Azospirillum brasilense: one gene and its partner. The protein of the gene in region 2 interacts with the protein of the main gene of each other region in a pairwise test. Links are inferred from orthologs where the notes say so. Each region holds a gene or a part of one and is shown on either strand. Other genes may lie near its edges.

Region 1 (3,420 bases), on a different replicon or contig from region 2:
ACGCCGTTCGAGGACGGCGTCATGCGCTGGGTGCGGTAGGGAGCGCGTTTTCTCCCCCTCTCCCGCCCCGGGAGAGGGAAGGGGCCCACGCGAAGCGTGGGAAGGGTGAGGGTGTCGCCAAGGGGCAGTTTATTGATTCTCGCTCGACCCTCACCCGCCCGCTTTGCGGGCACCCTCTCCCGGGACGGGAGAGGGGGTAATCAAGCCCGCTTGCGGGCGGCGGGCTTTTCCTCGCCGGCGTCGGTCTTGTCGGCTTCGGCGCTGTCGGCCTTCTTGGCGGCCGCCTTTTTCGGAGCCGCCTTCTTCACCGCGTCCTTTTTGGCCGGTTCCTTCTTCGTGGCGGACGCCTTGGCCTTGGTCGCCTTCTCCGCCTTCGCGGGCGCCTCGGCACCTTCGGCCGCCGCTGGTTCGGCGTCCTTCGGGGCCTTGCCCTTCTTGGCGGCGTCCTTGGCGGCCTTGGCCTCCAGAAGCTCCAGGGCCTGTTCCAGCGTCACGCTGTCCGGCTCCGTGCCCTTGGGGATGGAGGCGTAGACGGAGCCGTGCTTGACGTAGGGACCGAAGCGGCCCGCGCCGGTGGTCACCGGCTTGCCGGTCTTCGGATGGTCGCCCAGCGTCTTGGCGGGGGCGGACGCCTTCTTGGCGGCGCCGGCCAGCAGGTCGACCGCGCGGTTGATGCCGATGGTCAGCACGTCGTCGTCGGGCGTCAGCGACTTGTAGACGCTGCCGTGCTTCAGGTAGGGGCCGAAGCGGCCGATGCCGGCGCTGATGTCCTCGCCGGTCTCCGGATGGTTGCCGACGCTGCGCGGCAGGGCCAGCAGCTTCAGCGCCGTGTCGAGGTCCACGTCGGCGGCGGCCATGCCCTTGGGCAGGGAGACGCGCTTGGGCTTCGGCGCCTCGACCTTTACCTTCTTCTTGCCCTTGGTCTTCTTGCCGTCGGCGGGGGCTTCCTCAACCACGGCCTCGGCCGGGGCGGCGGCCACCGGGGGCGGGCCAAGCTGGATGTAGGCGCCATAGGGGCCGCGCCGCACGGTCACCGGCAGGCCGGTTTCCGGGTCGTTGCCCAGCTCGCGCGGGCCTTCCTGCGCCTCGCCGTTTTCGTCGTTGGCGACGGCGAGCGGGCGGGTGTAGCGGCATTCCGGATAACGCGAGCAGCCGATGAAGGCGCCCATCTTGCCGAGCTTGAGGCCGAGCCGGCCCTGGCCGCACACCGGGCAGACGCGCGGGTCGTGGCCCGGCGTGTCGCTGTCGGCGTTGGTCGGGAAGAAGTGCGGCCCCAGCTCCTCGTCCAGCGTGGTGAGGACCTGGGTGATGGTCAGGTCCTTGGTTCCGTCCACCGCGACGTGGAAAGCGCGCCAGAAGTCGCGCAGCACGGTCTTCCAGTCGATCCGCCCGTCGGAGATCTCGTCGAGCTTGTTCTCCAGGTCGGCCGTGAAGTTGTACTCGACGTACCGGTTGAAGAAGTTCTTCAGGAAGGCGGTGACCAGACGGCCGCGGTCTTCCGGAATGAAGCGCCGCTTGTCTAGCCGCACGTAGTTGCGGTCCTGGAGCACCTGGAGGATGGAGGCGTAGGTGGACGGGCGTCCGATGCCCAGCTCCTCCAGCTTCTTGACCAGGCTCGCCTCGGTGTAGCGGGGCGGCGGCTGGGTGAAATGCTGTTCCGGACTGATGTCGCCGCGGGCGAGGGCGTCGCCCTGCTCCATGGCCGGCAGGCGGCGCTCCTGGTCGTCGTCGGCGGCGCCGTCGTCGCGGTCCTCCTGATAGACCTTGAGGAAGCCGTCGAACACCACGACCGAGCCGGTGGCCCGCAGCACGACGTCCTTGGACGGCGAGGCGATGTCCACCGCCACCTGATCCAGCACCGCGCTTTCCATCTGGCTGGCCAGCGTGCGCTTCCAGATCAGCTCGTACAGCCGCAGCTCGTCGCCTTCCAGGTAGGAGGCGACCTCCTCCGGGCGGCGGAACAGGTCGGTCGGTCGGATGGCCTCGTGCGCTTCCTGGGCGTTCTTGGCGGCGGTCTTGTAGACGCGCGGCTGCGCCGGGACGTAGCGCTCGCCCCAATGGGAACCGATCAGGTTGCGGGCGCCCTCGATGGCCTCCTGCGACAGGCTGACGCCGTCGGTTCGCATGTAGGTGATCAGGCCGACCGTCTCGCCGCCGATGTCCACCCCTTCATAGAGCCGCTGGGCGGTGCGCATGGTCCGGGTGGCGCCGAAGCCCAGCTTGCGGGAGGCCTCCTGCTGCAGGGTCGAGGTGGTGAAGGGCGGGGAGGGGTTGCGGCGGCTCTGCTTGCGCTCCACCGTCGCGACCGAGAAGGCCTGCGGGCTGATGCGCGCCACCGCGGCCTCCGCCGCCTCGCGGGCGGGCAGGGCGAACTTGTCGAGCCGCTTGCCGTCGAGCTGGGTGAGCTGGGCCGTGAAGGAGGCGCCGCCCGGCGTGGCGAAGCCCACCTCGATGGTCCAGTATTCCTGCGGCTTGAAGACCTCGATCTCCGACTCGCGCTCGCAGATCAGGCGCAGCGCCACCGACTGCACGCGGCCCGCCGAGCGGGAGCCCGGCAGCTTGCGCCACAGCACCGGCGACAGGGTGAAGCCCACCAGATAGTCGAGGGCGCGGCGCGCCAGATAGGCGTCCACCAGCTCCCGCGACACGTCGCGCGGGGCCTCCAACGCGGCCTGGACGGCGGTCTTGGTGATCTCGTTGAAGGTGATGCGCTGGACCTTGGACTCGTCGATCAGCCGCTTTTCACGCAGCAGCTCCGACAGGTGCCAGGCGATGGCTTCCCCTTCGCGATCCGGGTCGGTTGCGAGATAGACGCGTTCGGCCCCTTTGACCGCCTTGGCGATCTCGTCGATGTGGCGCTTGGAGCGGTCGCCCAGCTCCCAGTCCATGGCGAAGTCCTCGTCCGGACGCACCGATCCGTCGCGCGCCGGAAGGTCGCGCACATGGCCGAAGCTGGCGACCACGGTGTAGTCCGAGCCAAGGTATTTGTTGATGGTTTTCGCCTTGGCCGGCGATTCGACGATGACGACGTTGCTGCCCGGCAAGAGTCCGCGCCCCTGAAAGTGCCTATCCCATACACCGGCGGTGCGGATCGGGATCAGATCAGGTTCACCTGATTCCCAGGCTGGCGCTGGACACGGCCCGCAAGCTCAAGTTCCAGCACCACGGTCAACACCACCGGAGCGGACAATTGGCACCCGCGGACGAGTTCGTCAATGGCAACCGGTGTGTGACCGAGGTTTTCCAGGATGACGGCGCGCGCCGATTCAAGGTCCGCCTCGGACGGAACGGCGGGGCGGGGTTGGGCGAACAGGTCGCCCTGGCGCTCCCGCAGGGTCGGCGGCGACAGGTTGTCCAGCGCCCGCAGCACGTCGTCCACCCCCTCCACCAAGGCAGCCCCCTGACGCAGCAGATTGTTGG
Region 2 (3,001 bases):
GCCCACCCACGGCGCCGTTGAACACCAGATAGCCGGGCTTCTCGTTCACCAAGCCGTCATAGTCGTCTTCCGCCGCCGGCAGGTTCTTCGCCTTGGTGGCGTAGATCTCCTGCTGCATCACATAGAATTCCTTGTCGACCTTCGGCAGGCCGCCTTCGGGTTCCACCACGATCAGGCCGAACATGCCCTTGGCGATGTGCTGGGCGACCATCGGCGTGGCGCAGTGATAGACGTAGACGCCCGGCGCCATCGCCTTGAACGAGAATTCCTTGGTCTGGCCCGGCTCCGCCTGGGTGATCTGTCCGCCGCCAAGGAAACCGGTGGCCGCGTGGAAATCAATGGAATGGTTCATGATCGATCCGGGCGCGTTCGTCATGGACACGTTCACCGTGTCGCCGACACGGACGCGGACCATCGGGCCGGGGACCTTGTTGTTGAATGTCCAGTAGGTGTAGGTCGTGCCGTCATCCAGCCTGGCTTCGACCTCGGTCGTGGTCAACACGACGTTGTGGGTCTTGGGCGCGCGCTTGCCCGCCGCTTCCGGCGCCGGGACCGCCGCGGGGTCCTGGACGATGTCGACCGCCGGCTCCTTGACCTTCGGCTCGGCGTACAGAGTGGTGGCCGATGCGGCGCCGATCCCCGACAGGGCGATGAGGGCGGCGGCGCTGACGGTGGCGAGGAAGGTCTTGGCTTTCATGATGCAATCCAGGGCGAGTGTTGCGTCTGAAGCCAATGTCCCGGACTTCGCGTCCCAATTACTTGACGGCCGTCAAGAATTTGAAGAAATGACAGCGTTTTGATTGTTCGTATTTTTCCTATTTTTATCGCAATTTCAATAGATTTCCCACGGAATGAGGAAGTGACAAGGGTGTATGGCTTGCAAAGAGGTGCAAAACACCACGTCCCGCCGGCCGCCGCAGCCTGGGCGGTGTCCAACCCAGCGAATTGCGATGTCTCCGTTTTTCTGGACAGTTTTGCGGCTTTGCTATGGCGGATTTCAATCCGCTGTGGACCGCGACGGCGGTCCCGGCCGCACATGCGGGCGAAGCCCGCCGGCGAATGATCCGTGCGTCGGCGGAGGTGGCCATCGTAAACCTCGTCGCCGTGGTCTCTCCGGTGAATCACACCGCACGGTCCTCCGGGAACCGCCGCGTGAGTCGCACTGCGCAGGGCTTGGTATCACTCAGGGTGGAGGGGTTTCAGGGAAACAGGTCACTGAGACGGACGCTTTGTCCGTGGTTCATCCGGTGGGTGCCGGGGTCAGCCCCCTATCCGCGGCACCGGTTCGGTCTCGACCGTCGCTTGACCGCGCGAAGCGTCCGTGATCATGCGAACGACATCATCCACCTCCGCGCAGGGAATTCGGATCTGGAGAAGCACGCCGTCGGGCGTGAAGCCGATGGTTTCGGCAAGCGCCGCGGGGAAGGCGCCAAGTCCCGCCCTGATCCTGGCCTCGTCGGCGAAGGCGCAGGTGACGGACAGGGTGGCGAAGGCGATGATCGGCTGGCGTTCGGCGGCGTGCAGACAGGCCGCCGCGGTGCCGCCGTAGGCGCGCATCAACCCGCCCGCACCGAGAAGAACGCCGCCGAACCAGCGGCTGACCACCACCGCCACCCGATCCAGGTTCTGGCCGTCTATGGCCTGAAGGATCGGGCGCCCCGCCGTTCCCCCGGGTTCGCCATCATCGTTGGACCGGTAAAGGTCGCCGATCCGGAAGGCCCAGCAATTGTGACCGGCATCCCGCTGGCTGAGCGCGGCGATGAACTCACGGGCGTCTTCCTCGGTGCTGACCGGCCCCGCCGAGGCAAGGAAGCGGCTTTTCTTGATGTCCTGCTCGAACCGCTCGTTCTTCTTAAGAGTGAACATTGCCTTTTGCCGCCATCGTTCCCGCACAGCCAAGAGGCCGACGCTTCCATGTGCCGATGGAACGTAGTCGTGCGATGGGGAAATTGCGACAACGCCGCAGCGATACCGGCAACGACACGCGCAATGGACAATGGCTCAGCCGTAGCGCTGCTCCAGCCAGCCGACCGCGAAAGTGGTGATGGTGGCCGCCTCGACTATTGTGCCGGGTGCCTCCCCAACGGTCCCCTGCAGGCCGTGCCCGGTCGCGAGAAAGTCCATGACGATGGTGGCGAAATAGGCCTCATCCGGGCCAGGCACGACCGGAAGCGATGTCTGGAACTCTTCGACCATCCGCCATCGGGTGCCCGCCGCCGTGGCGAACGGCACCTCGCAGCGGCGGATGCGCTTACGCGGAACACGCGCGAGATGCTCGGCGTGGTGGAGCAGGGTCATGGTGTCGAGCGGCGCGCCCACCATCAGGACCTTGCCCCCCGCGTCCACCAGCTTGGCCAGTGGCGAGCCGGGGCCGTACCCGTAGTCCAGCGGATGGTCGGCCGTCAGCCAGTCCGCCCCCGCGCCGATTGCGGCCACGGACGCACCCGGATTGCCGCTCCGTCGGGCGCCCGGCCAAGTGCGGATGAATTCGGCCAGCACACCGTTCTCCCGTGCCGCTCGTGATGCGGCTGGATGGAAGGGCGGCACATGGGCCCGCCATTCTTCGGCGACGCGGCCGTTCCCATCCAGAAGCTCATCATAGCGGGCGTCCCAATCCGTGTAGGCGAGGATCGTGCCATCCGGTCCCGAAGCATCAAGCAGGGCTCCGATCAAGGCATCCGGCCCGTTCAGAAGCGCTCCAACCCGGCTCATCGCCGCATGGACCATCACGATGTCTCCCGGGCCGACGCCCAGGCGTTCGACATCCTCGCGCAACGAGGCCCGCGTGCGGAAGGAAGGGATGTTCAACATGTCGTACCCGCATTTGCAGTGCCCGATCGGCTTGCGCCCACGCCGCCGCCTATGCGCGCTCCTGTGCCTCCATGGCCTTCAACGTGCGGTCGCGGGTGGCGATCAAATGATCGCGCATCGCTGCGGCCGCTCCCTCGGCGTCCTTGGCGCGCAGAGCCTTGCAGATGGCGACATGCTCCTCCAGCGAGGG

Evidence for each region.
Region 1: the proteins of D3869_RS25105 (region 2) and topA interact in binary tests that used the Escherichia coli proteins (3 or more experiments, as listed by UniProt). The link is inferred for Azospirillum brasilense from one-to-one orthologs.

Annotation. Positions count from the first base shown.
Region 1 is NZ_CP032346.1:51,582-55,001, forward strand. The notes cover bases 1-3,349. They hold topA (type I DNA topoisomerase), read right to left. Parts: upstream 3,045-3,349; coding sequence 201-3,044; downstream 1-200. Other genes in these bases: D3869_RS14240 (TIGR02117 family protein), read left to right, coding at 1-39; dprA (DNA-processing protein DprA), read right to left, coding at 3,098-3,349. Outside these bases: more of dprA, read right to left, coding at 3,350-3,420. UniProt on the Escherichia coli protein: Releases the supercoiling and torsional tension of DNA, which is introduced during the DNA replication and transcription, by transiently cleaving and rejoining one strand of the DNA duplex.
Region 2 is NZ_CP032347.1:670,166-673,166, reverse strand. Bases 64-2,993 are described here. They hold D3869_RS25105 (IMPACT family protein), read right to left. Parts: upstream 1,867-2,993; coding sequence 1,261-1,866; downstream 64-1,260. Other genes in these bases: D3869_RS25095 (GntR family transcriptional regulator), read right to left, coding at 2,861-2,993; aac(3) (aminoglycoside 3-N-acetyltransferase), read right to left, coding at 2,002-2,811; nirK (copper-containing nitrite reductase), read right to left, coding at 64-697. In the rest of the region: more of nirK, read right to left, coding at 1-63; more of D3869_RS25095, read right to left, coding at 2,994-3,001.